3 regions of the Pseudoalteromonas sp. GABNS16E genome follow, and region 1 is predicted to be linked to each of the others. Evidence: predicted binding sites of a transcription regulator. Region 1 holds the regulator's gene; each other region holds the start of a gene.
What was found. The regulator sigma-54, encoded in region 1, starts transcription at its own class of promoters, with help from an activator protein. The targets are predictions, from matches to a motif close to GTTGGCACGNNNNTNGNNT.
Positions count from the first base shown of each region.

Region 2: the regulator sigma-54 is predicted to act here: its motif matches at 2,391-2,409, upstream of PSI06_RS12130 (TorF family putative porin).
Region 3: the regulator sigma-54 is predicted to act here: its motif matches at 7,722-7,740, upstream of PSI06_RS07270 (NarK family nitrate/nitrite MFS transporter).

Region 1 covers NZ_JAQREZ010000016.1:20,066-30,542, reverse strand. Annotated here, with positions in the region: gene mgtE (magnesium transporter) at 1-699, opposite strand, end outside; gene PSI06_RS08795 (HPr family phosphocarrier protein) at 959-1,231, opposite strand; gene rapZ (RNase adapter RapZ) at 1,272-2,117, opposite strand; gene PSI06_RS08785 (PTS sugar transporter subunit IIA) at 2,137-2,589, opposite strand; gene hpf (ribosome hibernation promoting factor) at 2,594-2,881, opposite strand; gene PSI06_RS08775 (RNA polymerase factor sigma-54) at 2,909-4,408, opposite strand; gene lptB (LPS export ABC transporter ATP-binding protein) at 4,478-5,203, opposite strand; gene lptA (lipopolysaccharide transport periplasmic protein LptA) at 5,200-5,748, opposite strand; gene lptC (LPS export ABC transporter periplasmic protein LptC) at 5,738-6,292, opposite strand; gene kdsC (3-deoxy-manno-octulosonate-8-phosphatase KdsC) at 6,289-6,840, opposite strand; gene PSI06_RS08750 (KpsF/GutQ family sugar-phosphate isomerase) at 6,841-7,812, opposite strand; gene PSI06_RS08745 (calcium/sodium antiporter) at 7,815-8,783, opposite strand; gene PSI06_RS08740 (ATP-binding cassette domain-containing protein) at 9,038-9,841, shown strand; gene mlaE (lipid asymmetry maintenance ABC transporter permease subunit MlaE) at 9,841-10,477, shown strand, end outside.
Region 2 covers NZ_JAQREZ010000027.1:43,899-54,375, forward strand. Annotated here, with positions in the region: gene PSI06_RS12125 (ABC transporter permease/M1 family aminopeptidase) at 1-1,327, shown strand, start outside; gene PSI06_RS12130 (TorF family putative porin) at 1,606-2,292, opposite strand; gene PSI06_RS12135 (hypothetical protein) at 2,570-3,733, opposite strand; gene PSI06_RS12140 (AsmA family protein) at 4,045-6,015, shown strand; gene rplN (50S ribosomal protein L14) at 6,292-6,660, shown strand; gene rplX (50S ribosomal protein L24) at 6,671-6,985, shown strand; gene rplE (50S ribosomal protein L5) at 7,002-7,541, shown strand; gene rpsN (30S ribosomal protein S14) at 7,552-7,857, shown strand; gene rpsH (30S ribosomal protein S8) at 7,879-8,271, shown strand; gene rplF (50S ribosomal protein L6) at 8,285-8,818, shown strand; gene rplR (50S ribosomal protein L18) at 8,828-9,178, shown strand; gene rpsE (30S ribosomal protein S5) at 9,188-9,694, shown strand; gene rpmD (50S ribosomal protein L30) at 9,697-9,879, shown strand; gene rplO (50S ribosomal protein L15) at 9,884-10,318, shown strand; gene secY (preprotein translocase subunit SecY) at 10,329-10,477, shown strand, end outside.
Region 3 covers NZ_JAQREZ010000012.1:36,027-46,503, forward strand. Annotated here, with positions in the region: gene PSI06_RS07250 (nitrate reductase) at 1-1,425, opposite strand, end outside; gene PSI06_RS07255 (FAD-dependent oxidoreductase) at 1,447-2,973, opposite strand; partial or broken gene PSI06_RS07260 (alginate export family protein) at 3,201-4,394, opposite strand; gene PSI06_RS07265 (bifunctional protein-serine/threonine kinase/phosphatase) at 4,404-6,143, opposite strand; gene PSI06_RS07270 (NarK family nitrate/nitrite MFS transporter) at 6,157-7,626, opposite strand; gene PSI06_RS07275 (HesA/MoeB/ThiF family protein) at 7,913-8,671, shown strand; gene PSI06_RS07280 (ATP-binding cassette domain-containing protein) at 8,709-9,746, opposite strand; gene modB (molybdate ABC transporter permease subunit) at 9,739-10,425, opposite strand; gene modA (molybdate ABC transporter substrate-binding protein) at 10,412-10,477, opposite strand, start outside.

The DNA of each region.
Region 1 (10,477 bases):
TATCCAGTTGTGGCGCTCAAATAACTGAGCAACCTCACTTTCATCCATCGAAATAGGGATAGACTCACAGTCTTCATCCATTAAATCTTGAACAATTTTTTCAGGCGGATTAGTTAACAGTGTGCTAAGTGATAATGCACCTAAAAAACAGTTATGTTTATCAACAACGTATAAATCATCGGTGCCCTCTGGCAGCTCACCGCGTAGCCTAATATAACGCAGCACAACATCAAGTGTAACGTCTGGGCGAATGGTCACCGTATCGGTGTTCATTAGCGCGCCTGCTGAGCGCTCTTGGTAAGATAAAGCCTGTGTAGCGCGTTCGCGGTCTTGCGTATCCATAGCGCTAACCACATCTTTGTACACGGTATCAGGTAGGCTACGTAGGACTTCACCTAAATCATCGTGGCCCATATCTTCAGTGGCCGCGGCAATATGCTCAGGTTCCATTTGTGCAATGATACCTAAACGTACATCTTCAGAGAGCTCTTCTAGCACATCCCCTTGCACATCTGGGTCAACCAGTTGCCAAAGCATGCGTCTAATTTTATGCGGAGAGGATTCAAGCAGCAGTGCTGTATCACAAGGTGCTGTTTTTGCTAGCATGCGTCTTACTTGAACAAATTGCCCACTATTAAGTGATTTAGTCACTTGTTTTAGTTGCTGTAGTGGATAGTCTTGTTCAAACGCTTCTGGCATTGGCATCCTAAATATTTTTGTGTAATGGAAAGGTGTTTAGTAGGTGGTGTTGCCCACTGTCATTTTCTTTATTTTTTGTGCTAAACCCAATGCTGGGGCTAAATTAGTGTTTAAAATTAAGTAACCAAATTTAGCAGGGGCATGGCTTTATTACCCTAAATTAAAGCACTAAATTAGGCGAGTCGGAATACCCTAATTTACTAAATCTTTATAATTTGGCCAGATAAGTCTTTAACTTATAAGGCTATGGTGCTTTAAATTATTCTTGTTCGTTAAATCGTTGTGCAATTAATTGCCCAACCGCATGCAAAGCTTGCTCTGAATCAGGGCCTTCACAGACTACTTTAACTTCTTTACCTTTACTGCTTTCAAGTAGCATTAAAGCTAATACGCTGTCGCCTGCGGCTTCTTTATCATCTTGGTGTAAGGTGATTTTAGCATCAAACTGCACAGCTAATTGCGCAAGGACCGTTGCCGCTCTGGCGTGTAAGCCTAATTTATTTTTTATTAAAAATGTGTCTTCACAGCGCATAAATTACTATACCTAAACTGAACAGGTTATTATTTTAAGGTTACTTTTCTTGCTCACGATGACGAATTTTGACATTCGGATGCGTCATAGCAAAGCTCTCACCAATGGCTTGCGCTAAATAAACCGAGCGGTGTTGACCACCAGTACAGCCAATTGCAATAGTGAGATAACTACGGTTATTACGCTCTAAGTGTGGCAACCAAGTTTGTACAAAGGTCTGAATTTGCCAAGTGAATTTTTGGACTATGCTGTGATTTGCCAAAAAATCTTTTACTGGTTGATCAAGGCCCGTAAGCGGTTTGAGTTCAGGCTCCCAGTGGGGGTTTGGCAAAAAGCGAGCATCAAAAACATAATCAGCTTCTTTAGGTATGCCGTGTTTAAAGCCAAACGATTCAAACGTTACAATAAGTTGCTTATCTTTTTTACCCAGTATTTTTTCGCGAATTGACTCTGCTAATTGGTGCACACTTAAATCGGTGGTATCTAGCATAAAGTCAGCGCGCGTTACGAGTACATCAAGCAGTTCTTTTTCTTTTTTTATTGCTAAATCAAGCGGCAGCGAATCGATGGATAAAGGGTGTAATCTGCGTGTTTCTGAAAAACGTTTGATCAGTGTTTGATCATCACTATCTAAATAAAACAGTGTGGGTTTAGCAAAGTCAGGAAGGTACTCGAGAATATCGTTAAATTCGTCTTGTTCTTTGGGGATATTACGAACATCTATACTAACGGCTATTTTGTCATAGTTATCTGAAACACTTCGCACTAAAGAGGGCAGTAAGTTGACCGGAATATTATCTACGCAATAATAGCCTAAATCTTCAACCACGCGTAAAGCAACCGACTTACCTGAACCAGAACGGCCGCTTATGATAATTAACTCCATTTATAGCCCTTAGTATTTACTACGATTGATCAACAATTACTTGATACAGCTCTGCATCGGTTTTAGCACTACGCAGCTGTTTACAAAATTCTTTGTTGCTCAGTTTATCAGCTATGGTTGCCAGAGTCTTTAGGTGCTGTTGGTTATCGCCATCTGGTACGATGAGTGCAACAAAAATATCAACAGGGCAGTTATCAATAGCATCAAAGTTAACAGGCGTGTCGCTAACAAGTACTAAAGCCAGCGGCTCTTCTACGCCACCCATTCTGCCATGAGGAATGGCGATACCCCGGCCAATGCCAGTACTGCCTAGCTTTTCTCTACTTGCCAGCGCATTAAGAATATCTTGTTGTGGTAAGTAGGGGAGCTTTTCATGAGCAAGCTCACTGATAAACTCTAAAATTCTTTTTTTACTACTAAAAAGGACCGCAGCTTTGCTGCAGTCCTGGCATACTAATGTACTTAATTTCATAATATTAGTGTCTAGCAAGCTTCTCTTTATGTTTTATGACTTGACGATCGAGCTTGTCAATCAACGAGTCTATAGCGGCATACATATCTTGGTGCTCTGTTGAGGCAAATAAATCTGCGCCACTTACATGAATAGTCGCTTCTGCTTTTTGGTTGAGTTTTTCTACATCGAGAATGACATGCACATTGCTAATATGATCTGAGTGCCTTTCTAGCTTTGCAAATTTATTATTTACATAGTCTCTAAGTGAATCAGTTACTTCTACGTGACGACCAGTTAGGTTTAGTTGCATAAGCATTTCCTCTTTGTTTTTTACGTCTTATATCAAACTCTTTCTCTGATTTGACGGTGGAATAGCTAGCGATTCACGGTATTTTGCTATTGTGCGTCTAGCTACTTTAATTCCTTGCTCTGCCAATATATCCGCAATTTTACTATCACTCAATGGTTTAGCTGAGTTTTCCGCGGCAATTAGCTTTTTAATTAGGGCACGTATTGCGGTTGATGAACACTCGCCGCCGTTTTCAGTGCTTACGTGGCTTGAGAAAAAATACTTAAGCTCAAAAATACCACGTGGCGTATGCATATATTTTTGCGTAGTAACACGCGAAATTGTCGATTCATGCATTTCTACCATTTCAGCAACATCGTTTAAAACCATTGGCTTCATGGCTTCGGGGCCATGTTCAAAAAATGCCTGTTGCTGTTTTACAATACAGTTAGTTACCTTAAGCAGCGTGTCGTTTCTGCTTTCAAGGCTTTTTATAAACCATTTAGCTTCTTGTAAGTGAGAGCGAATAAATTGGCTATCACCACTTGATTTTACGGTACGTGACATAGCCGCGTACTGACTATTTACGCGTATTTTTGGCATGCTATCTGGATTTAGCTCTACCACCCAGCGGCCTTTTATTTTTTTAACCGACACATCTGGTATTACATACTCCGACTCTTCCCTTACTATTGTATCTGCAGGTTTTGGGTTGAGGGTATGTATTAGGGTCATGACCTCTTTAAGCTCGTCTTCTTTAAGCTTAGTCTTTTTCATTAATGTACGATAGTCGCGTGCCGCTAATAGATCAATGTGATCGGTTAAGATCATTTTAGTTTGTTCTATAAAAGGGGTGTCTTTATCAAACTGGTTTAGCTGAATGCACAAGCACTCTTGTAAACTGCGCGCGGCTATACCTACAGGGTCAAATAACTGAATACGCTTTAAAACGGCTTCTATTTCATCAAGTTCAACTTCAACTTCGTCATCGTTTTCTTGGTTAAAGCTCTCTAAAATCTCTTCACAACTTAGCGTTAAAATACCCGAGTCATCTACAGCTTCTACAATGGCAATAGCAATGGCTTCATCAGTTGGGCTAAAAGGAGTAAGCTGAAGCTGCCACATTAAATACTCATGTAGCGTTTCAGTAGAGGCACCTTGATAAATAGACTCATCTTCCGGCATTGGGCCTGAGGATGCAGCAGGGGCTGCGCTCATGTACTCATCCCAAGTTACATCCATTGCCATATCATCGCTAACGGTGTCTTTATTTAAAGCTTCGCCACTGTCTTGCTCGTACTCGCTGGTTGTATCGTCAGCCGATGCGCTTACGGTTACATCATCCGTATCTGCTTTTTGTTCATTTTTTCCAGCCGACTCTTCCGTGTAATCTTGCTCTTCTACTTCTAATAGCGGGTTGCTATCAAGTGCTTCTTGTATTTCTTGCTTGAGATCCAATGTACTGAGCTGCAGCAAGCGAATCGCTTGTTGCAATTGTGGAGTCATTGTAAGTTGCTGGCCCATGCGCAGCTGTAATGATTGCCTCATGTATCTCTAACAATCCTTTTATGTTGTTATAATTAATATTAGCAGATGCTTGTAGGTGTGGCTTAAATGTTACAGCCTAAATTGCTCGCCTAAATAAACATCGCGTACAGTTTTGTCATTTAATACGTGTTCTGGGGTGCCAGATGCAATTAGCTCCCCATGAGAAACAATGTAGGCTTTTTCACAAACATCAAGGGTTTCTCTTACATTGTGATCGGTAATTAATACGCCAATGCCACGGTTTTTAAGATGTTCTATTATTTTCTTTATATCTAACACTGAAATCGGATCAACACCAGCAAAAGGCTCATCCAATAAAATAAATTTAGGGTTCGCTGCCAGTGCTCTGGCAATTTCTACACGGCGGCGTTCACCACCAGAAAGCGCCATACCTTGGCTATCGCGAATATGCTGAATACTAAATTCATCAAGTAAGTTGTTAAGCGTTTCTTCTCGTGCGGCTTTATTGAGCTCTTTACGCGTTTCTAAAATAGCCATTAAGTTTTGATAAACTGTCAGCTTTCTAAATATTGATGACTCTTGCGGCAAATAGCCAATGCCTAAGCGGGCGCGGCTGTGCATAGGTAATAACGTAATGTCGTTATCATCAATAGAAATTTTACCTTTGTCGCTAGGTACTAATCCTACAATCATGTAAAAGGTGGTGGTTTTACCTGCGCCATTAGGGCCCAATAAGCCAACAATGCTGCCGGCTTCTACTTCAAGGCCTACATTTTTTACAACTTGGCGGCCTTTATAGCTTTTTGCTAATAGTTCTGCTTTTAAGGTGCTCATGGTTGACCTTCGTTACCTGTTTTTTCTTTAATTTTTGCTTCAACAGGCACTAAAATTGTGTGGACACGATCCGTAGAGTTTTCGTCTTTTTCTGCGCTAATAAGCTGCTGCTGCATATCGTAGGTAATACTTTTAGCATTAATTTTTTGACCGGCTTGCGCGACTTCAGCATCGCCAACAAGCGTTAAAAATCGCTTTGCTACGTCGTAACGTACTTCGTTTGCACTGGCACTCATTACGGTACCATCGTCTTGTTTTTCTTCGAAGTAGGCTGGGCTGCCAGTGGCAATAAGGAGTTGTTTGTTATCCCCTAAGTCTTCACGTTTATGTACTTCGAGTCGGTCGGCTGTAATTTTGCGATTACCATGCACAATTTCGACGTTCTTTTCAAAAATACCTACGTTTTCTTTAAGTTGGCCTTCTTGACGGTCTGCACTAATAGAAATTTGATTTGCTGGCGGTTGAGCCGCAGGCTCAGCAGCAGAGGCGCTAAATGCAAGCATTAGCGATGGGATAATAAGTATTTTAGTGAGTTTATTGGTCATAATATATTGTTCGCGTATGGTTAATTAGTTTTATTACTTCGGTTTTTAAATCGGCTTCAAGGCCTTTACCGACAATTTTTAAATTAGGCCCAGTGACAACCACTGGCTGCTCAGAGCGCATTGTTAGCGCTTTAATGTCGACTTCGATGTTATCGGCATTGATGTTATCTATCATGGCGTTATCAACTAAATTTTTAGCAACAACATTACCTTCTAAAATAAGTTGTTTATCTTCGTAAAGCGTTGCTTCGTCTGCATTTATTCGCCATGTTTGTTTTTCGTTATACAAGGTGAAAATAGGTTTTTCAAAAAATGTAAAACCAAGCTGTTGGTACAGCTCCATTTTAGCCGCTGTGACTTTATGGCTTATTTTACCTTGCTCGTCATAGGCTGTTTGCTTAAGCTCTATAGCGGTGTAATCGGGCTTTGCAATTACTTCAGGTTCTTGCTCTGGCGCTACATTGGTTTGGGTAAAATAAGGGTACCAAAGCCAAACCATACAGCCGATGAATAACGCACTGAGTATAACGCGTGCTGCATTCATGAACTGGTGCCTTGTGTTGTAAGCGCTATGCCATTCTCTAGCATAAGTAAGTCTGTGAGCTCTCTAACGGCGCCAAAGCCGCCAGGCATTTGCGTAGTGTAATGCGATAAGCGCTTAATAAGCGGGTGCGCATCGTTTACTGCAACGGCAAAGCCAACGCGCTCCATTACTGGCATGTCAGGGCCATCGTCACCAATATAGGCTATTTGTTCATCAGTTAACTTTAAAGTGTTTTTGAGTTCTTGATAAGCAATAAGTTTGTCTTCTTGGCCTTGATAAATGTGCTGCACGGTTAAGCTGCTCATGCGAGTTTGTACTATTTCTGAGTGACGCCCCGTAATGACCGCAACTTCAAAACCGCTATTGATCAGCGCTTTAATGCCAAAACCATCTTTTGTATTAAATGCTTTTAATTCTTCGCCTTGGTTACCGAGGTAAATTCGGCCATCAGAAAATACACCATCAATGTCGCATATGAGTAGTTTTACTTTTTTGGCGCGTGCTTTGGCATCATCGCTTAGCGGTTGATAGAGATCTTCAAATTGCATTTATAATACTCCTGCTTTTAAGAGGTCTTGCATATTTAAGGCGCCTATTGGCTGGTTTTTATCATTGACCACAATTAAACCATTAATACGTTTGTTTTCCATTATGTTTAGGGCTTCAGCTGCAAGTATATCGGCCGTGGCGGTTGTGCATGACTTAGTCATAACCTGGCTAATAGCGGTGCTATGTATATCAACTCTTTGCTCTAAAATACGGCGTAAGTCACCGTCGGTAAAAAGGCCGGCAAGCTGTTGATTGTTATCTACAATAGCGGTCATGCCCAGCCCTTTGGCTGACATTTCTATTAACGCGTCTTTAATTGTTTGCGTTACACCTATAATAGGGGTGTTTGTGCCGCTGTGCATTACATCTTTTAAAGTGAGCAACAATCGCTTACCTAAACTGCCGCCAGGGTGAGAGAGTGCAAAGTCATCGGCGGTAAAGCCGCGTGCTTCTAAAAGCGCAACCGCCATTGCATCACCCATCGCTAAAGTGGCAGTGGTGCTTGCAGTAGGCGCTAAACCTAATAAACAGGCTTCTTGTTCTACTTTTATGCATACGTGCACATCGGCAAGTGTTGCCATAGTAGAGAGCGGGTTGCCCGTCATCGATATTATTTTTGCACCAAGACGTTTAAGTACCGGAATAATATTAAGTACTTCGCTGGTTTCGCCCGAGTTTGATATAAGCATAACCACGTCATTTTTGGTTATCATGCCTAAATCGCCATGGCTTGCTTCGCCTGGGTGAACAAAAAAAGCAGGGCTGCCTGTACTTGCAAGGGTAGCAGCAATTTTATTACCAATATGGCCTGATTTACCCATGCCAATAACAATAATCCGGCCTTGGCAATCAAACATGAGCTGACACGCACTATGAAAGTTTTCGTCAACGTATTGCGTAATATCAGCAAGCGCTTGGCGTTCAATGTTTAATACGCGTAAACCTTGCTCTATAAAATTTAGTTGTGCCATTGTTACCCTACTTGACTAAAAATATAACCTTGGTACGCCAAAAATGCGATGAGTAATAGGCCACCTTCTACTCTATTGATACGCTGAGAACCTCTAAAGTTCAATGACATAATAATAAGCGCAAGCGTAGCACCTAACATAATAAGTATGTCGCGGTTTGCAAGTGACGGGTCAACCACTGATGGGTTAATAATACCTGCAAGCGGTAATACCGCTAAAATATTAAATATATTTGAGCCCACAATATTACCGAGGGCTAAATCATCTTCGTTTTTAAGTACACCCGCTACAGAAGCTGCAAGTTCAGGCAAGCTTGTGCCAATAGCGATAATGGTTAAGCCAATTACTAAGTCGCTTAAACCAAAGTATTTAGCAATATCGACTGCTGAACCAACTAAAAAGTGTGAGCTAACAGGTAATAAAACCATGCCGACAATTAGCCATAAAACGGCTTTTTTAGTTGGTACATCGTTAGGAACCTCATCGCAGGCTTCTGAGACAAAAGGGTCATCTTGATTTTTTGCGCGCAAAGAAACCACAATCAAGCCGCCAATAAACACAGCAAATGCAACTAGCAACGCCACCCCTTCGGTAAGTGAGAAGTAGTTGTCTGAAAATACATACCACGTAGCCAAGGATACCAGCATAACAAGCGGCATTTCGCGTTTTAAAGTGCTTGATGACACACTCAAAGGGCGTAGCAGCGCAGTAATACCTAACACAAGTAAGATGTTTGTTATATTTGAACCTACCGCGTTACCGACCGCTGTGTCGGTTTTATTTGCCAAAGCAGCCGAGGCCGATACCATCATTTCAGGGGCCGAAGAACCCATAGCAACAACCGTTAAGCCAACAATTAAAGTAGGGACTCCAAAGTTTTTAGCAAGCGCTGCCGCACCGTATACAAATCGGTCGGCGCTCCACACAAGTGCAGCAAAACCAAGAATTAAAATAACAAACGAGGTAACCATTATGTTAAGCCAGATGTTCAAAATACAGATGGCGCGAATAGTAACAAAAGCCAACATGAAAGTATAAGCAAAAGAGCAGGGTCTACTATTGCAGTGCGTGAATTTTATGCGCTTAAGCAAAGGTTAAGGCAATTTACTTCAGCCTTAGAGCGCTTTTTGTAGGCGTATTACAAAATCTTACGAATTGTTTTTTCCATCTTGGCTAAAAAACCCTTAAAATAGGAGCACGAGTGAACATTGTTACGGAGAGCGACTTGTCGCAATCAATAGTAGAAGTCAAGGATGTTAGCTTTTCGCGAGGCGATAGAACCATATATAAAAATATGAGTTTTAGTGTTCCTAAAGGTAAGATAACAGCGATTATGGGGCCAAGCGGAATTGGCAAAACCACAATGCTACGCTTAATTGGTGGGCAGCTTAAGCCTGACGCCGGCGATATTTTATTCGAAGGTGGCAGTATTCCTAGTATGTCGCGCAAAGAGTTATATGCGGCACGAACCAAAATGAGCATGCTGTTTCAAAGCGGTGCGTTATTTACTGATATGTCGGTATTTGACAACATTGCATTTCCTCTGCGAGAGCACACCAAGTTAAGTGAAGCGTTAATTAAACTAGTCGTATTAATGAAACTGCAAGCGGTGGGTTTACGCGGTGCTAAAGATTTAATGCCTTCTGAGCTTTCTGGCGGTATGGCCAGACGAGCAGCACTTGCACGTGCTATTGCACTGGACCCAGAACTTATTATGTATGATGAGCCTTTTGCCGGCCAAGACCCAATATCTATGGGCGTATTGGTAAAGCTTATTAAGTCGTTAAATGAAGTGCTAGGTTTATCATCCCTTATTGTAACCCACGATGTAACGGAGGTAATGAGTATTGCCGATCACGTTATTATTATTGCCGATCAAGGCGTAATAGGTGCAGGGACACCGGATGAAATGCGTAATCATGAATCTCCATTAGTACAGCAGTTTTTAAAAGGATTATCGGATGGGCCAGTGCCATTTCATTATCCTGCACAAACGTATGCTGATGAGCTGTTAGGAGAAAACGCTTAATGTTGGATTTATTTCAAAAGTTAGGTCATAAAACGCTGGGGCGTTTTGCTGCATTAGGACGCTCTGCCAACATGCTTTTTAATGCATTGTGGAATGTACCTAACTTTAAAAAAGGCACACCGCTGTTAGTGCGCCAACTTTATATGGTTGGTTCGCAATCATTATTAATTATTATGGTGTCGGGTTTGTTTATTGGTATGGTGCTTGCGCTGCAAGGTTACACTGTATTGGTTGGCTATGGCGCCGAAGACAGCCTAGGCCCATTAGTTGCGCTTAGTTTATTACGCGAACTAGGCCCTGTGGTTACAGCGCTATTATTTGCTGGGCGCGCTGGAAGTGCGCTAACGGCAGAAATAGGCTTAATGAAAGCCACTGAGCAACTCTCTTCACTAGAAATGATGGCCATTGACCCTCTCAAGCGCATTATTGCACCACGCTTTTGGGCAGGTTTTATTAGTATGCCATTGCTTGCACTTATTTTTTCTGCGGTTGCCATTATCGGTGCTCATTTAGTTGGGGTTGATTGGTTAGGCGTAGATACCGGCAGCTTTTGGTCGATAATGCAATCGCAAGTATCGTTTCAAGAAGATGTATTAAACGGCATGATAAAAAGTTTTGTATTTGCCATGGTAGTGA
Region 2 (10,477 bases), on a different contig from region 1:
TGAGCGCCGTAAGCACGATTTACCCGAGCTTGAGCGCGCACATAAACTAGAAGACAGCCGCTATTATACGCAAAATGAGTTTGGGCCTGCTAATGGCTTTATAAACTACAAGGCAACAGTAACCACCGATGAGTCACAATTTGCTATTACACCTGGTTATTTAAAAAGTGAAAGTGTAAAAGACGTACGACGTACTTTTGTTTATGAAATGGATGCTCCAATTATAAACTTTTATTCTGTTCTTTCGGCGGAGCTTGAAAGCAAAAAGGTTGAACATAACGGTGTAAATATTGAGGTGTACTACCACAAAGATCATGCATGGAATGTTGACCGTATGATTGAATCGGTACAAGACTCAATAGATTACTACACGCAAGCCTTTGGGCCATATCAGCATAATCAGCTTCGTATTATTGAGTTTCCTAAGTATCGCTCGTTTGCGCAAAGTTTTGCCAATACGGTACCTTACTCAGAAAGTATTGGCTTTATTACAGACTTAAGAGATGAGAGTAAAGTTGACCTACCTTACTATGTAACCGCACATGAAGTTGCACACCAATGGTGGGGGCATCAAGTATCTGGGGCTAATGTAGAAGGCAGCGCCGTTATTTCAGAATCGCTCTCCCAATACAGTGCGCTTATGGTGCTAAAAAAACGCTTTGGCGCCGAGAAGCTTCGTAAATTCTTAAAGTACGAGTTAGATAGATACTTAATGGGCCGCACAGGCGAAGCCTTTGAAGAAATGCCGCTGTATAAAACGCAGTCTCAACAATATCTTCATTACAATAAAGGCTCAGTTGCGATGATGGCTTTGTATGACCGATTAGGTGAAGAACGCTTAAATGCCGCACTTAAAGCGTTTTTGAATGAGTTTAAATACCAATCAGCCCCATACCCAACTACGCTTGATTTACTTAGCTATTTAAAACAAGACGCAACGCAAGCGGAGCAACGTTTTATTGATGATCAGTTTAAATATATAACGCTTTATGAGCTTGAAATGAAAGCAGTGTCGGTTACAGATGATGTTGATAGCGAAGGTTTTTATACAGTAACACTGAACGTTGAAGCAACTAAGCAGCATGCCGATGGACAAGGTGAAGAAACCGAGCAACCACTCGATGAGCTAATTGATATTGCATTATTTAGCGATGATCCTGAAAACCTTCTCGCTGAAGACTTTGTGATTTACTCGCAAAAGCATCAAATAGTCTCTGGTACTAATGCTATTGAGCTAAAAGTAAAAGAAAAGCCAGTGTACGCAGGGGTAGACCCGTACATTAAGCTTGTAGATAAAGACAGTAAAAACAACCTAGCTAAGTTTTAATGATTAATGATTAACGATTAACGGAAAGGGCGCATTTAATGCGGCCTTTTTTGTTTTAGCGAATTGCTAATACCAATGCGCAATAAAGCTTAATAAAGCGAATTAGCATATTGGTAAAAAGAGGTAATAGCAGCGAGGAGCTCGGCGATTAACCGAAGTGGGTTATATAGTAAGGTGCTTTAGTCGCTAAAATTAAAAGGCGCTGTGAGTATTTAGGTGCCCTAAACGAGAAAAGGGCCAAAAGGCCCTTAGTGTTGCAGCAAGTAACACATTTTGTTTTAAAGCGTAAAGTCTACAGCGTAGCCAACGTAAACTTTAACATCTGACTCATCCATGTCGGTGTCAGATACGCCAAAAGTAAAACCATCTTTTGATACAGAGATACCGTAATCAATAATATTATCATCGCCTATAAAGTCGCCAGAGTAGTGACCTAAGTGTAGCGCAACCTCAGTACCATTGCTGCCAACAGCAAAGCTGTAATCGGCATTTAGGTATAATGAATCGCCAAAGTCGGTGCCATCGCCATCTGCCGCTGAAGTGGCAAGGATTGCAGCGCCAAAGGTGAAACCTTCTGCGCTGATGCTACCGTAAATTTCAGAGAAATCAGCATCTGCCTCAGAAGCTGCATCTGGGTAAGCGTAATAAATGTAACCTACATCGTAGCTAAATGTGTCGTTAATATCGCCACCAAAACCCGCGTAAACATCAAGCTCGTAAGTCATTTCATCGGCCCATGAAGCATTTGATGCCCAAGTACCTACATAAAAGCCTGACTCGTCAGCGTAATCAATACCGCCAGAAATAGCAGCATCGCCCCCAGTTTGCTCTTGACCACGCCATAAGTAGTTAGACGTAGCCGCTGCGTTTGCTGTTACTTCTGCATGTACGGCTGTTGATGTTAAAGATGTAGCACCTAATAAAGCTATTGCGCTAATTGCGATGGTTTTTTTTAGTTTTAGCATGTCCATTTCCCGTTATATGATTTTTATCGCCTAGGTTTTTATTCTCTTATTGGCAACCCTTTGACTGGCGGTGTTTTATTGTTTAACTGGGAATGCAATTGCACTGTATGTGCCAGCTTAAAATAATTTCTATAAAACTGTTTTTTTACTTTTATAAAACAATATGTTGAGAAGTTCTAGAAGAGGGGATAATTGAGGAGGTTAATTAAAAAACGCACATTGCTGGTGCATAAATTAACCTAACTGCACCAGAAAAATACAGTTAGGTTAGGTAGATTTAGCCAAATATAGTGCGCATAAGACTAATTGTTTCGTTTACTCCGCGGCCTTTTTGTACTTCGCTAATAATAGAGTCGCGTTTGCTACGAATATGCTCGGGAATGTCATCGGCTGCAAGTGCACTGTCTACAAGTATTTCGGCTGACTCTTTACCTCTGCGCTGTGGTTTTCCTGCACTTGTTGTGCTGCGTTTAGGTTTATTTAATAGCTTAATATAATTTGAGTTGTCGGCCGTGCTGGCATCTGCATAGTAAAAAAAGCACGGTAATAACGCTTTTATACTAACTAGTTGCTCTTCTAGTTCATTGCTGCCATTAGCCATTTTAAACCACGACATAGCATGAATGCTTTGTACTATATCTTGCCAGTAGCGCTCAAAGTCGCGATTGTTTAATTTTGTAATACCTAAAGCTGCGCATAATGCATCAAGACGGCTATTACTAATCGGCGTAAACACATCTGGGCGGCGCATTGCTAATAAACGTGTAGCAGGAGCAAGGGTTGGCTTTTCATCGCTACCGTTAAAGGCAAGTAAATAAGCAACAACAAACTGTTGGTAATCAGCTTCGCTCACATCACCTTCAAGCGGGATGTTAGCAAGTGCATCGTCAAACGCGCCAGGCAAGTCGGCTAGCATTTGATGAAAACCCTTTGCACTTTTTGTTGATGCGAACCATTCAACATCAAAGTTATAGGTGCTTGGGTCGAGCGTGGCAGTGTGTTTACCACTAAATGCCAGTAAATCCTCTGGGATCATATCTTTTAGTGCTTGCTCACGAATGCTGTGCAAATACGTAGTAAGGCGAAGCTGTTCGTCGAGTGCAATAAGTTCTTTATGTTGTTCTACAAACATACTAATAACAGGCCAAGGTGCTACACGTAGTGTTTTAAGCTGTAAAAAGCTAATTGCAGAGGTTAACTGGTCATGCAGCTTTTTTAAAACTGGCAGTTGTTGTGGCTCTAGTAAATCGTAATTTATACGGTCTTTACTTGCACTTAGCAGCTCATAACACCAGCCTAAGAAATCCTCTGGGTGGTTTTCTACTTTCACGGCCATTAGGTTTAGGCTTAGTTCTGAAGCTTGCTTCAAGATGTTTTGGTAAATTTGACTTTCTTGTTCGCCTAGCGCCATTTTTGACGGTGAAATTAGCAGTTTTTTCATGCCTTGTAGAGTCTCCGAGTAGATACATTTTTTAGCTGCTTTATTTTAGCGCAAATACGCCAATAGCAACAGGGCCGTGCATCATACCTAACAATTCAAGGGATGCAATGTTGTAGGGTTTAATACTTGGTTAGATTTAAACTTGATGAGCTTTACTTTTAGTCACCAATTTCGCAACGTTTACTTTTAAGCATAAATTCATTTCAAATTAAATAAATTACAATAAAGTGCTTTTTTGTCACAACGACAATGATTTTAAAGCTAACACTCGCTATGATAAGAACATTATTTGCACGTTTGAAAGGATGATCATGAAGACCTTACTCAAAATTGTTGGTGTAATACTCTTACTTTGTATTGCGTTAATTATTGCCGCTCCGTTTTTAATCCCAACCGATACTATTTTTAATAAAGTATCTGAGCAGGTTGAAAAAACAACAGGGCGCACACTTACTATTAAAGGTGATAAAACGCTTAGTGTATTTCCTGCATTAAAGTTAGAGCTTAACGATGTGCACTTTGCAAACATGCAGACAGGCTCGCGCGACGACATGGCAAGTATGGAGCAATTAGCTGTGCATATACCATGGTTATCGTTATTTGGCGGCGAATTCAGACTAGATAAGTTTGTTATTAACGAGCCCAATATTTTATTAGAAACTGATAAAAACGGTAAAGCTAACTGGCAGTTGTTTGATGCTGTAGCAGAGCAGCCGCAAGAGCAAACTCAATCAGGCGAGTCAGTTAAACTACCAGAGAACTTTGATATAGAGTTAGGTGAAGTGGCTATTTACGGTGGTACGTTTACTTACCTAGATGGGCAAACAGGCGCTAAACAACAAATTAGTGACTTGGAATTGGCTATTTTACTTCCTTCACTACGTAAAACACTAGAGATCAAAGGCGGCATTACATATATGCAAGAGCGCTTTGAGCTTGATGTAAAACTTGATACGCCGGCAAAAGCAATTGAAGGGGCGACGTTTGAGGTTACTCAAAGCGTAGACTCTCGCTTGGTCGATCTTACTTTTATCGGCAGTATTGCTCGCCAAGGTAAAGATATAAAAGGCGAGTTAGCGCTAAGTGGCGACTCTGTTAAGGAGCTAGCAACTTGGCAAGGGGTAGACTTAAACGCTAAAGAAAATGCATTTAATGCGTTTAGTGTAAACGGTAAAATGAATCTTATAGATGATACGTTTAACTTAGAAGAGCTGATTGCTACCCTAGATGAATTAGAGATTAAAGGAAAAAGTGAAGTAAACTTAGGCAATAAACTAGCGGTTAATGCTGATATAGACCTAGGTATGCTTGATTTGAATCCCTACTTACCGGAGGTAGTCGCTAAGCAGCAAGCGCCGCAAAGCGAAGAACCTAAAGCCGCGCAGCCGATTGTTTGGGACGATACTAAAATTGATTTAAGCGCATTAAATGCACTTAATGCTAATGTAGTTATTCGCTCAAGCGGTTTAAAAGCTAACGATATTGAGCTAGGTGCTAATCAATTTACAGTCGATTTAAACAACAGCGTTGCTAAATTAAGCTTAGATAGCTTTAAAGCATATGAGGGCACTGGTAAAGGGGTTATCAACATAAATGCGCAGCAAACGCCGTATAAAATAAGCACAAATTTTGATTTAGCCGACATAGACGCACAACCGTTACTCACTGATGCGGCTGGCTTTGATAAGCTTATGGGTAAAGGGTCATTAAATTGGAATTTAACCACAACTGGGCAAAGTCAAAAAACCTTTATTAATGCATTAAATGGCAAGGTTGGCTTTGAATTTGCCGATGGTGCTGTTAAAGGCGCAAACGTGGCTGAGATGGTTCGCAAAGGCAAAGAGCTTATTACTGGTAACCTTGGAGCTGTGAGTGAAGGGCTAGATACAGGCTTTGAAGAATCAGAGCAAACAGATTTTTCTGCGCTCACCGGTAGCTTTAACTTTACTAATGGCGTGGGCCATAATAACGACCTATCGCTGATGAGCCCACTTATTCGTATTACAGGTGAGGGCGATGTAGATTTGCCTAAAACCAATGTTGATTATCGCTTAGTGACCGGCATTGTTGATTCGATTGAAGGGCAAGGCACTACAGATGATAGTACAGGCTTTAAAATCCCACTGCGTATAGAAGGCCCATTTCATGACGTTGGCTTTAAGCTAGATGTAAGCAACGCGCTTAAAGATGAAGCAAAGCAAAAGCTCGATGACGCCAAAGAGAAAGCAAAAGAAAAAGCCAAGGACAAAGTTAAAGATAAACTAAAAGGTTTATTTGGCTAACTATTAAACCCCACAAATAAATAATTAAGGCGCTATTTGCGCCTTGATTGTTTTATAACCACTTGTAAAATAGCTACATAGCGGTTTTTACTCAGTTTTAATCTGTCCTTCCCTTAAATTAATTAAAAAATAACCTACCACTCACTAGCCAATGCTGGTACAATTGCCCGCCCTTAAGAGACAACTCTGTTGTTTTTTGAGTGGGATTTAATCGAAGTGCCTTGATTTTAAACAAATTTAAGGCAAGTTGTAATTACTACACCGGAGGTCATTAACATGATCCAAATGCAAACTCAGCTGGAAGTTGCTGATAACAGCGGCGCTCGCAAAGTGCAGTGTATAAAAGTCCTTGGTGGTTCACACCGTCGCTATGCGGCAGTTGGCGATATCATTAAAGTTTCTGTGAAAGAAGCTATTCCTCGCGGTAAAGTGAAGAAAGGTGATGTTAAAAACGCGGTAGTTGTGCGTACCAAAAAAGGCGTTCGTCGTCCGGACGGTTCTCTGATCCGTTTCGATAGCAATGCGGCTGTTATCTTAAATGATAACTTGCAGCCAATTGGTACTCGTATCTTCGGCCCTGTGACTCGTGAACTTCGTAATGATAAGTTCATGAAAATTGTTTCACTAGCCCCAGAAGTACTGTAAGGAGTCTATCATGGCAGCAAAAATCCGTCGTGATGACGAAGTAATCGTACTAGCAGGTAAAGACAAAGGTAAGCGCGGCAAAGTGCTTTCAGTTGTTACCGAGTCTGGTCGAGTATTTGTCGAAGGCATTAACTTAATCAAGAAACACCAAAAGCCGGTTCCACAATTGAACCAAGCTGGCGGCATTGTTGAGAAAGAAGCGTCTATCGACGTATCAAACGTTGCGATCTACAACTCGGAAACGAGTAAAGCAGATCGTGTAGGTTTCAAGATTGAAGATGGTAAGAAATTACGTATCTTTAAATCTACTGGTAAAACTATCTAATAGTTGGAGTAGAATGATGGCGAAACTGCATGAAGTATATAAAGACAAAGTAGTTGCTGAGCTTCAAGAGAAGTTTGGTTTCAGCTCTGTCATGCAAGTCCCTCAGATCGAAAAGATCACATTAAATATGGGCGTGGGCGAAGCCCTAGCTGACAAGAAGATTTTAGATAACGCTGTTGCGGATCTAGAAGCTATCGCTGGTCAGAAACCTTTAATCACTAAAGCACGCAAATCTGTTGCTGGCTTCAAAGTGCGTGAAGGCTACCCAATAGGCTGTAAAGTAACCTTACGCGGCGAGCGTATGTGGGACTTTTTTGAGCGTTTGGTATCAATCGCTATCCCACGTATCCGTGACTTCCGTGGTGTGAGTGCTAAGTCTTTTGATGGACGTGGTAACTACAGCATGGGCGTACGTGAACAAATCATCTTCCCAGAAATTGATTACGATAAAGTAGACCGTGTACGCGGTATGGATATCACAATCACAACTTCTGCGAAATCTGATGAGGAAGGCCGTGCGTTGTTAGAAGCGTTTAACTTCCCATTCAAGAAATAAGGGTAGGGTTATGGCAAAGAATTCTATGAAAGCGCGCGAAGCAAAGCGCACTAAACTAGTTGCTCAGTACGCTGAAAAGCGTGCAGCACTAAAAGCTATCATCAGCGATGTTAACGCATCTGAAGATGATCGTTGGGACGCGGTACTTAAGCTTCAAGCTTTACCACGTGATTCTAGCCCTGCACGTCAACGTAATCGTTGTAACATTACGGGCCGCCCACATGGTTTCCTTCGCAAATTCGGCATGAGCCGTATTAAAGTTCGCGAAGCAGCTATGCGCGGTGAAATTCCTGGCCTTAAAAAGGCTAGCTGGTAATAGTATCACGGGAGTAAGACTATGAGCTTGCAAGATCCTATCGCGGATTTGTTTACACGTATCCGTAACGGTCAATCAGCGAAGAAAGTATCTGTAACGATGCCAACTTCAAAGCTGAAAGTAGCAGTAGCTAAAGTATTAAAAGACGAAGGTTACATCGCAGATTTCGCTGTAAACAGCGAAGCGAAACCTGAGCTTTCTATCGAGTTGAAATACTTCGAAGGCAAAGCTGTAATTGAAAATATCCAGCGTGTTAGCCGCCCTGGTCTACGTATCTATAAGAAACGTGACGAATTACCGAAGGTAATGGGTGGTCTTGGTATCGCTATCGTATCAACTTCTAAAGGCCTAATGACAGACCGCGCAGCACGTAGTGCTGGTGTTGGTGGTGAAATCATTGGCTTTGTAGCTTAATCGGAGGGGAACTATGTCTCGCATAGCAAAGGCACCAATCAATGTTCCTGCCGGTGTAGAAGTTACATTAAAAGGCCAGGACATCACAGTTAAAGGCAAAAACGGTGAACTTACTCGTACTATCAACAACGCTGTTGAAGTACAAGTTAACGACAACGTTATTACAACTTTACCTCGTGAAGGCGTAGCTAATGCATGGGCTCAAGCAGGTACTGCTCGCGCTCTAATCAACAACATGGTTGTTGGTACGCATGAAGGTTACGAGAAGAAACTTCAGTTAGTAGGTGTTGGTTACCGTGCTGCAGCTAAGGGTAAAGTTTTAGACTTAACACTTGGTTTCTCGCACCCAGTTAATTTCGAAGTTCCTGAGGGAATTACGATTGAAACTCCAAGCCAAACAGAAGTTCTAGTTAAGGGCGTAGATAAGCAGTTAGTTGGTCAAACAGCTGCTAACATTCGTGCATACCGTAAACCTGAGCCTTATAAAGGTAAAGGTGTTCGTTATTCAGATGAGAATGTACGCCGTAAAGAGGCTAAGAAGAAGTAAGGTAAGACGATGGATAAAAAAACAGCTCGTCTACGTCGTGCTAAACGCACTCGTAGAAATTATATTGAACAAGGCACAACGCGTCTTGTTATCCACCGCACGCCACGTCACATTTACGCTCAAGTAGTTAATGCTGAGGGTACTGTACTGGCTGCTGCTTCTACTGTTGAGAAAGCTATTAGCGAAACAGTTAAAGGCACAGGCAACGTTTCAGCTGCACAAGCAGTTGGTAAAGCGGTTGCAGAACGTGCGGCTGACAAAGGCATCGAAAAGATTGCTTTTGATCGCAGTGGCTTTAAATATCACGGCCGTGTGAAGGCGCTAGCTGATGCTGCGCGTGAAGCCGGTTTGCAATTCTAGGAGTAGACAATGGCTAACGTAGAAGCAAAGCAACAACAGCCTGATTTAGCTGAAAAGCTAATCGCGGTAAACCGTGTGTCTAAAGTAGTTAAAGGTGGTCGTATCTTTAGCTTCACTGCACTAACTGTAGTTGGTGATGGCGCAGGTAAAGTAGGTTTTGGTTATGGTAAAGCTCGTGAAGTTCCAGCTGCTATTCAAAAAGCAATGGAAAAAGCACGTCGCAACATGATCAATGTAGACCTAAATGGCAACACATTACAGCATCCTGTTAAAGGACGTCATGCTGGCTCACAAGTGTTCATGAAACCAGCATCTGAAGGTACTGGTATCATCGCAGGTGGTGCTATGCGTGCAGTACTAGAAGTTACTGGTGTGCAGAACGTACTTTCTAAATGTTACGGTTCTACCAACCCGATCAACGTAGTACGTGCAACGATTCAAGCTCTAGAGAACATGAACTCTCCTGAGTCAATCGCTGCTAAACGTGGTCTGCGCGTAGACGAAATTCTGGGGTAACCATGGCAAATAAAACTGTAAAAGTAACACAAGTAAAGAGCTCTATCGGTCGTTTACCGAAGCATAAAGCTACATTACGCGGTCTTGGTTTACGTCGTATCAACCACACTGTTGAGTTAGAAGACACAGCATGTGTACGTGGTATGATCAACCGAGTTTCTTACATGGTTAAGGTAGAGGGTTAATTTCATGCATTTGAATACACTTTCACCTGCTGCAGGTTCTAAAACTGCTCCAAAACGTGTTGGTCGTGGTATCGGTTCTGGTCTTGGTAAGACTGGTGGCCGTGGTCACAAAGGTCAAAAATCACGTTCTGGCGGTAAAGTACGCGTTGGTTTTGAAGGCGGTCAAATGCCTATGCAACGTCGTCTACCTAAATTTGGTTTCACTTCACGCAAATCGTTAGTATCTGCAGAAGTAAACCTTTTTGAAATCGCTAAAGTTGAAGGCGATGTGGTAGACCTAAACGCGTTACAAGCAGCTGGTCTAGTTAAAAAGAACGTTCTGTTCGTTAAAGTTGTTAAATCTGGCGAAGTTTCACGCGCTGTTACCGTTAAAGGCCTTAAGGCCTCTAAAGGTGCTCGCGAAGCTATTGAAGCTGCCGGAGGCAAGGTAGAAGACTAAGGAAGTACTAATGGCTAAACCAGGTCAAGATACACAAAGTGCACAAAGTGGACTTTCGGAATTGAAGCGTCGATTACTATTTGTTTTAGGTGCTATCATTATTTACCGTCTAGGTTCATTTGTGCCAATCCCTGGGATTGACGCCGCTGTACTTGCCGA
Region 3 (10,477 bases), on a different contig from region 1:
AAATGGCTCAACTAGCGGGCGCTGCCTCGATATTCTTCGTTCTGAATTAGTCACTGTGCCGTTTTTTTCGCCCCATCCGGTTGATGGGAACGCCACATCAGCAAATTTTAGCGTATCACTTTTAGCAATACAGTCAGACACAACCACCAGCTCACATTGCTCAAGTGCATTTTGTATGGCTGCGTTATTAGGTAGGCTCACCATCGGGTTGGTTGCCATTACCCAAATAGCTTTTATTTTCCCTTTGGCGATTTCATCAAACATATCAATCGCATTACACCCTGCTTTTTTAGCTATTGTTGGCGATTGCCAAAAACGCTGCACTAACTGTTGGTGCGCGTCGTTTTCAATGCTTAAATGTGCTGCTAATTGATTTGCCAAGCCCCCTACTTCACGCCCACCCATAGCATTAGGCTGCCCCGTTATTGAAAACGGGCCACATCCAGGTTTTAGCAATTTGCCCGACGCTAAATGCGCATTTATAATGGCATTACACTTATCAACCCCTGAGCTTGATTGGTTAATACCCATTGAATAAAAACTAATGGCGGTTGGGCTTTGTGCAAATAAGGCGTAAAAGTCACTGACTAGCTGCGCGTCGATATCACAAAAATCACTGACCGCTTTTACACTCCACTTTTTAGCCTCTGCAAGCGCTGTTTCAAAGCCGTTTGTATGCGCGTTTATAAATTGCGTATCTAAATAGTTATGTTCACTTAAATAAGTAAGTAAGCCGTTATAAAGTGCGCCGTCGCTGCCTGGTTTTATATTTAAAAAGATATCGGCAAGTTCGGCTGTATCGGTTTTTCGCGGGTCGATAACCACTACTTTCATGTTTGGATTAAGCTTTTTTGCGCGCTCCATACGCTGGTAAAGCACCGGATGTGTCCATGCTGCATTTGAGCCAATTAAAATAAGTAGCTCAGTTTGCTCTAAATCTTCGTAGGTACATGGTACTACGTCCTCACCAAACGCACGTTTATAACCGGCAACCGCCGATGACATACAAAGCCTTGAGTTTGTATCTATATTGCCTGAGCCTATGTAGCCTTTCATTAATTTATTGGCAACGTAGTAATCTTCAGTAAGTAACTGCCCCGATACATAAAACGCAACCGACTCCGGTCCATGCTCTTTAATAATGGCGTTAAATTTGTTGGCAACGTAATCAGTTGCCGTATCCCAGCTGGCGGGTTCGTTATCAATAAGGGGCGATGTTAAGCGGTTATCACTGCCTGTGGTGTCAAGCAAGTGCGTGCCTTTAACACACAAGCGGCCAAAATTAGCGGGGTGCTCGCGCGTGCCTTCAAGTTTTGTTGGGGTATTATTTAATAATGAAATATCAACCCCACAGCCTACACCACAATAAGCGCAGGTGGTTTGTTTAAGCAAAGGTGTGTTTGAACATGTGTTTAATGTTTCCATACTGCTCTCTTATTATTTGCGTTAAGCGCTCTGTGATACAGGCTCATCTACTGGAGTTAGCGTGGCTATTTTATTATTAAGTGCACTGCTAATAACGCTTTGCACTAGTTTTTCACAGCCTCCACAACCCGTACTTGCTTTAGTGGCTTGCTGCACTTTATTTAAGTCGCTACAACCTTGTATAACCGCTTGTTCAATAGTGTGTTTTGTCACTTTATGGCACGCACAAATAATGGCATCACTTGGTAAATCATCAGCGTTTAGCTCGCCCGCGTCACCTGCAAGCGGCATTATTAATGACTCTGCGGGCACACTAAGCTCAATGCCATTTAAGTGATACTGCAATAAATTATCGTAATCACTGGTATCGCCAACCAGTACAGCACCTATGAGCTTATTGCCTTGCTCATTAGTGACTACTTTTTTGTAAATACCGCTTAGTTGATCTTCAAAGTAATAGCTAATTGCGCCTTCACTGCGTGCATGAGCATCACCAATTGAGCCTACTTCAACACCCATTAATTTAAGCTTGGTGCTCATATCGGCACCGCTAAATTCATCAGCACTATTTGAGAAATTGTTAGAGGTAGTGTGTAAAGCTTTGTTTGAAAACAGCTGTTGTAAAACATGCCCCGCCGCTACTTTTGCCATAGCGTAGCCCGGTGCTACAAGGCCAAAAATAAAGTTATTCCAAAGGGCGCATTCGCCTATGGCGTATATGTTTTTATCACTCGTTTGGCAATGGTTGTTTATTACGATGCCGCCGCGCTCACCTATTTCTAAATTAAACTCACGAGCTAGGTTATCGTATGGGCGAATACCGGCCGAAAATACAATCATGTCTGTTTCTAGGGTTTGCCCCCCTTTAAAGCACATTTTATAACGGCTGTTTTCACCCTCTATAATTTGCTCTGTCGCCACTGATGTATGCACTGTAACGCCCAGCTCGGTAATTTTATTTTTAAGCAATCGACCACCAGCACCATCTATTTGTACGCCCATAAGTTGTGGTGCAAATTCTATTACATGGGTTTGCAAGCCAAGCTGCTTTAATGCGTTGGCAGCTTCTAGCCCTAATAAACCGCCGCCAATTACTACGCCCACTTTGCTGGCCTGTGCAGAATTTTTTATGGCGTGTAAATCGTTAATGGTTCTGTAAACTAGGCAATGCTCACGGTCTTTACCTGGAATGGGGGGTACAAATGCAAATGAACCGGTAGCCAATATTAACTTGTCGTATTCAAATGTTTTGCCTTTTGCAGTAGTGACTGTTTTTGCATCGCGGTTTATATCAACCACTTTAGAATCAGTATGAAAGCACACTTGCCAATCTTGATAGGTTTTACTGCAGGTAAGTGCTAAATCGTCTTCGGTTTTACCTTTAAAAAAAGACGAAAGCTGCACGCGGTCATAAGCGAGTCGGTCTTCACCGCTGAGTACGGTAATCTCCATATTTTGAGTATCACCTTGTTGTGATACTAGCTGTTGTACAAAATGATGGCCAACCATTCCATTTCCGACAACTACAACACGCTGCTTGCTTGGCATTAAATCACCTGTTTGATTTAAAATACACTTAACTTTAGATGGGTACTTTAAATGTATAATTTATTATGTGTTGGTTATAGCAATATGCAAGCCAGATATATAAGCATTAAATTTCAATAACTTAACTTAGTTAACACAGTAAAAAAGAAGTGAAAGCACCACAAGCTGGCGCTATTGCACCAACTTGTAACGCTTTAAACTAAATAACGAGGGTTTAGGTTAAATACTTAAAATTTAGCGCTTACCCATACCCACAGTTTTTGGGTATCAACTTTGCCTGCAGCGCTATCACCTGCTGAATAATCAGCATATTTTGCGCCTACGGCATAGGTTTTATTAATAGGCTTTACGTATTATACGTTTAGCTCTGTGCCTAAATCATCAACGCCATTGGCGCTATCGTTGGCATCAAAGCTGTGATACGCAAACAGCCATTTACCGCCGTAAGCTTTACCATTTAAACTTACATAAGTGTCATCAAGCCCTTGTGCTGGGGTTGCTAAAAACGTATCGGCCCAGCCATTAAATTTATGCATTGTGGCAAGCGGCGTGGCAAAACCATAATCGCCGTTATCAGAGCCCAGTGACTCAATACCGGCTTTTAAAGTAACGGTTTCAATGCTTAAACCGCCTAAATCAATACCGCCTTCAAACGCATAGTAATCAGCGTAAAAATCACTCATACTCGTTGATGCTGATTGCGTGGCGTACTGTGCTTTATAGTAAAATTTAATATCGCTGAGCGTTTTATTACCATTAAAAGAAACACCATAGGTATCTAAGCTGTCATTATCTATTGCGTCGTCACTTAATAAATAGCTGTATAAAACCACCTTACCTAGGCTTGTTTTAAAGCTTGCATTGATAAGGTGATCGGATGCATCAATATCTTTGCTATCAGCAAATATACGGTTGCGCTTACTTATGTAGCTATAGTGCAAGTTAATATCATTAAAGGTGTAATTTACTGTTGCAGCATCAAAGGTTTGCCTGTCTTGCCTAAAGCCAACGTGGCCTACGAAGCGCTGTCCATCGAGTGCTATTACTTGCCTACCTACTTTAATTGATAAAGCATCTTTTGCGTATTTAACAAAAGCCTGATCTATCTCTGTGGTTTCAGGGTCGGCTATTACTGAGTAATTTGTATTTTTACCCAGCGTATTGTTGTAATCGTCTACACCTAATAGGCTTCGGCTATCTTCGACCTCTAATAAAGCAGAAAAGCCATTCATTTCATCCGTTTTATGAGTAAGGCGAGTACGCAGCGTTAAGCTACTGGCATCTTTTAGTGCGTTATCTTGCTCTGCACTTTCATAACGCAGCCTAAAATTAAGGTCGGTTTGCGCTGCAACACTAATAGAAGGCGCAGCAATGCACCCTATCATTAAAATAATAGGTAAGTTATTTTTATAATTTAACATGTTGGTCTCTTAGTTTTTAATTATGAGCACGCACAATAAAATGATAAATAAACACAGCGAAATGCTCTTCCAGAGTAATACTGGATCGCGTTTCATTATTGAAATTTTGTTGGCTGAGCTCTGTAAATGTGGATTAGGTTTACTAATATCTGTTAAAAACTCAGAAAATGCGTGGTATCTGAGCGCTGGTTTTGGCGCAAGTGCTTTCATTAAAGCCTGATCTAACCAAAAGGGTATATCGGCTCGGTACTTGCGAATACTTGTGTATTGCCAGTGGCTGTAATCATTAGGGGTATGACTTGCCGGTAATGTTTTATAAGGCAGCTTCGAGCACAATAACTCATAAGCAATCACCCCAAGCGAAAACATATCGCTTTTAAAATCGGCATGCAGCGAAATAAGTGTTTCAGGAGCCGTATAATCTATAGTCCCCTGCGGGCAGTCATCGGCTATTTGCTTAACCGACTCATCCATAGCCGCAACACTTACAGTACCGTAATCAATTAACGTAACTTTACCGTGAGCATCTATCATCACGTTATCGAGCTTTAAATCACGATGTACCATATCTAATCGCTGAAAAGCCCTTAGCGCATGCACTATTTGCTCTACAATACTGCGCACTTGCGCTATTTCTAAATAAGGGACGTCGTGCTTATAGTCACTGAGGGTTTGTCCGTCCATGTACTCGCAAATATGATATAAAAATCGGCTTTGCGATTGCGTATTTAAAACCTTCATTACATTAGGATGATTAATACGTTGCCCTACCCACCCTTCGCGTATAAAGCCTTGAAGGTAGTGTATATCGTCTTCAAAATTAACCGAGGGTGCCTTTAATACAACGGGCGGTGCATCAGGTGCTTGCTGTACCAAATAAATGTGCGATCGGCTGCTTTCGTTGATTTTACGAATAACCGTATATCCATCAATTATTTGGCCAACCTCTAATGCGGGTGGTATTTTGCGCTGCGTTAACGATTGATAAAGCTCATCTAGATTTTGCTGTGCAATGCTATTTACCTTCACTAATAAACAACTCACATTATCATCACTGCCTTGTGCTATAGCGCGTGAGGTAATGGCCTTTGCTGCCTGCTCTAAGTTGTTATGGGCGTTTATTTCGTTGGCAATTTCACTATAGGGCAATACATCATGCACACCATCGCAAGTCAGTATGTAAATATCACCGGCTTTTAGGTCAACTTCGTAAACATCAATTTCTTGATGTGACTGCGCGCCTAAAGCACGAGTGAGCGTATCATTTACTTTATGATCCCGCGTTATCGCTTCCATTTGATTATCGCGTAAACGCGTAATGCGAGTATCGCCTAAATGAAATATATACCCCGTAGCTGATTTTAATATAAGCGCCGTAAAGGTGGTCATCCAATCAGCTTGGCGTTGCCCTAAGTGGTTATAGTTGACTGATTGCGAATATAACCACTGATTTAAGCTAGCTAAAACCTTAGAAACCGATTTTTTGACCGCCCAGCTGTCGGGTGTATTTAAATACTCATTTATAAAATGAGTAACACTGAGCTGCGATGCTTGTTTGGCATTTTTAGCCGATGAACACCCATCCGCTAAGCACGCAATAGCGCCTTTTGTTTCTTGTTGTTCGTGCTCAGTATTTAAAGCAGCAAACGCATCTTGATTTTCATCTTTTATGCCCGCGGCACTGTGCCCACCAAAAGAAACATCTAGCGTATTATTACGAACTTGAGCGTGTTGGGTTTCATCAAACATGGTTAACGCTGCCTTAAGTCACTGAAATAAGTTCAACGGAGCCATCTTCGTTTACTTCTGTCATGTGCCCATCTGGCTCTTTCATGAAAAATAACGCCCCTAATCCTAACAATGCACTGGCAGCAATAATCATAAAGAAAGTTTGGTAATCCACTAATGAAAGCGCCGTTAAATACACCACCGCGCCTACGTTACCGTAAGCGCCTGTCATACCTGCAATTTGCCCTGTTAAGCGGCGTTTAATAAGTGGCACAGCAGCAAAAACCGCCCCCTCACCAGCTTGCACAAAGAACGAACACGCCATGGCAGCAGCTACTGCAAGCCAAAGTGGCCAGCTAGCGTCAACTAAGCCCATAACAAAGTAACCAACAGCTAACCCTGAGGTAAGAACAATAAGTGTTTTACGACGACCCATTCTATCTGAGATCCAACCCCCACCTGGTCGCGAGGCTAAATTCATAAACGCATAAGCAGAGGCCAGTAAACCTGCGTACACCATATCGAGGCCAAACACTTCCATAAAAAATAATGGCAGCATAGATACTACGGCCAGCTCTGAGCCAAAGGTGGTAAAATATAAAATATTAAGTACAGCTACTTGCTTAAATTCGTAGCGGTGCGATTCTGGCACGGGTTGTTTAAAGATATGTCCGTTTATATCAAAGGTTTTATATACCTCGTAGGCGTATAACAGCACTAAGAATGCATAAACGGCTAAAACAAAATTGGCAGAAATTAAATTAGCGCCTGTAGGAGACAACTTCCAAGTAAGTAAAGCCAGTGCGCCATACATAGGTAATTTCATAATAAGCAATAATACAAAGTCACCTTTACTGGTTACTTCCATTGCGCCTACTTTTTTAGGCTTAAAGTACGTCCCCCCTTTTGGTGTATCGGTTACGTTTATGTACCAGATAACACCAAAAATAACGCTAAGTACGCCCGTTAAACCAACGGCATAGCGCCAGCCATCGTCGCCGCCAAACATAAGCGCTAATACAGGTAGTAACATGGCAGCGGCAGCCGAGCCAAAATTACCCCAGCCACCATAAATACCTTCTGCCGTACCAAGCTCATTAGCCGGGAACCACTCGCTCACCATACGAATGCCCACTACAAAGCCTGCACCAATAAAGCCTAGTGCAAAACGCGCGATAGCGGCTTGCTCAAACGTGGTTGCCATAGCAAACATAAAACACGGTATGCTACATAAAATAAGTAAAGCGGCATAAACAATACGCGGGCCAAACTTATCTGTCAGCATGCCAACAACAACACGCGCGGGAATGGTTAAGGCCACATTTAAAATGAGAAGCGTTTTTACCTGTGCCATAGTTATACCTAGCGAGCCCGCTATTGCCCCTAATAATGGAGCATGGTTAAACCATACAAAAAAAGAGATAAAAAACACCATCCAGCTTAAATGTAGTATTTTCATTTTTCCGCTAAACGATATGAGATTAAACCCAGAACTCGGTTGCATGTTTTTTTCCTTGTAACGATTATTATTTTAAGCAGTGAGTACGACTTTGGTAGTAATAACACTGCGACGATTGTTAAATTAACGTTAACCGCTTTCAGCAATTACTAAGCCAACAATTAATAGGTAGGTTTTTCAGTTACTTATATTTTTGGGAATTAATATTTATTTCGCTTTGCACTATTTAAGCAGCTTTGTTGGGCGTAAACAGTGCAAAGAATTTTTAAGCTTTACTTGCTCTAGGTTTTAACTAATTGGTATTGTTAAAAAAAATTATGAGAACTCATTAATGCAAAAACCCCCTTTAACGTATCAGCAGCAATTACGCTATTCTCGCCATATTATGCTTCCTCAGCTAGATATAGATGGACAAGAAAAAATATGGCAAAGTCATGCTCTTATTGTGGGGTTAGGTGGATTAGGCTGCCCAGTTGCGCAGTACTTAGCGGCATCGGGCGTAGGTACGTTAACGCTTGTAGATAACGATGTGGTTGATGCAACTAACTTGCAAAGGCAGGTGCTCTATAAACAAAGTGATGTTGGGTGCTTAAAAACCCACAGTGCAAAAAAACAGTTAACTCAGTTAAATGATGAAATAGAGATCCACACTATTGATGAATTTTTAAATGAAAACTCGCAGCTTGAACAATTACTTAGCAAAGTAGATGTAGTTATTGACTGCACTGATAACTTAGCAACACGTAATTTGCTCAACAGCGCCTGCTATAACACCCGTACGCCCTTGGTTTCGGGCTCTGCCATAAGGTTAGAGGGACAAGTAGCTTGCTTTACAATGGCGCCTAATAGCCATTGCTACGGGTGTGTGTCACAGCTCTTTGGCGAACAAACTCAAAGCTGTTCAGAGTCAGGCGTACTCTCCCCTATTGTAGGGCTTATTGGTAGTATTCAAGCGACTGAAGCACTTAAAATTATTGCAGAACTGCCTAGTAAACTCACCGAGCAGCTATTACTTGTAGATGGTTTAAGTATGGAGTTTAACCGTTTTAACATTGTTAAAAATAAGCACTGCTCTGTTTGCAGTGCTTAATTTAGTACATTGTAAATGCATGACTGCTCTTTAGAGCCTAATTTAGCGTTTCTAGGTTATTTATTGTCAAGTAAATCTGCTCGCCTAGGCTTACAGCACTTTGCTGCCATTGCCTTTTAGACACCGCGCAATACAGTAATTGAGTATCTACATTAACAGTAAGTAGCCATTGCTCATCAAGCTGCTGGGCATTTTCAAGCATACCTATTAGCACGTTTGCACTGCTCTCGTTAATTGGTTTTACTTTGCTGTAGGTTATTTGGCTGCTTTCTATAATTAACTTATGGTTTTGTTTTACCAGCGAAGGCACTGCATATAAATGCTGTTGGCTATTACTAAGAGTAAGCTGGTAAAGACCAAAAGCATCATTAAATTCAGGCTTACTATAACTAAGTATACTAAGTGGCGTTTGGCTCTTATTTGTATAAATACTTTGCACCACTTCTTGTGTTGCACCGCACTGGAGCACGTTGCCTTTCGCTATATGAAGTAATGTATCACTACAATAAAGTAGCTCTTTTAAAGAGTGGCTGACAATAATAAATTTAATACCATGGGATTTATTAAGTTGTTGAATAGCCCCCAACATAGTAAAACGCGTTGACCAATCTAAGGCGCTAAATGGCTCATCAAGTAAAACAACAGATTGCCCACTTAGTAGTGTTCTTGCAAAAATTACGCGCTGGCTCTCCCCGCCCGAAAGCCCCGACACATCACGATTTAGTAATGGGTTTAGTGCTAATAAATCAATTACCTGATCAGGCGTTAGGTTGTTACTTTTATTTTTACAATGCTTGTGAGTAAACAGTAAATTACCCATCACATTTAAATGTGGAAATAACGGGCACGACTGCAGCTGTAAAGTAAGTAGGCGTTTATCGGGCTTTAAATGGGTAATATTATGATTATTTATACACACATTTTGCGCCGTAGTAAGCCCTGCTATCGCCTGTAATAAGCTCGATTTGCCCGAGCCCGAAGGGCCAAACACCCCTAAAATATCAAATTGATTTATAGCTAAATCAACATGTAATTCAAAATCGTCCAAACGTTGATGGCATTGTATTTTAAGCACGATTAGCAGCTCCGTTTATCACGGTTTTATTAAATTTAAACAACAACACTAAACACGCAAACGAGATTGCTAGCAATACCAACGACAATTGGTGCGCTGCCCCATAATTAAGCGACTCTACATGGTCGTACAACGCAATAGACACCACTTGGGTTTCGCCTTGTATATTGCCACCAATCATTAGCACTAAACCAAATTCTCCCAATGTATGGGCAAAGCCCAGTGCAAAGGCACTGCCTATGCTTGGCTTTAATAGCGGTAACGTTAAATACATAAAACGCTTAAATGGACTGATCCCTAAGGCAATAGCAGCTTGATTGTAAGTAGTATTTATTTGTTTAAAGCCCGCCAGTAACGGCTGCATCACAAAAGGGAGAGAGTAAAATAACGAACCAATAACCACCCCTTGAAAACTAAACGCGAGCTGCGTACCCGTGAGCCAAAACCAAAACTGGCCAAATGCATGAGTAGGTGAAAACAATACCAATAAATAAAAGCCCATTAGCGTAGGCGGCAGCACCAAAGGCATTGCTATAAGTGCTTCTAATATAGGCTTTAACTTACCTTTATAACTGGCTAGTTGCCATGCAAGCGGAATGCATATAATCAACAAAATAGCAGCCGTTATAAAGGCAAGTTTAATTGTAAGCCACAGCGCTGTTACATCACTTGCTAACATCATTTTCCTTTGCTTTATAGCCAAGCTCTAATAATGTTTTTGCGGTTGAGGG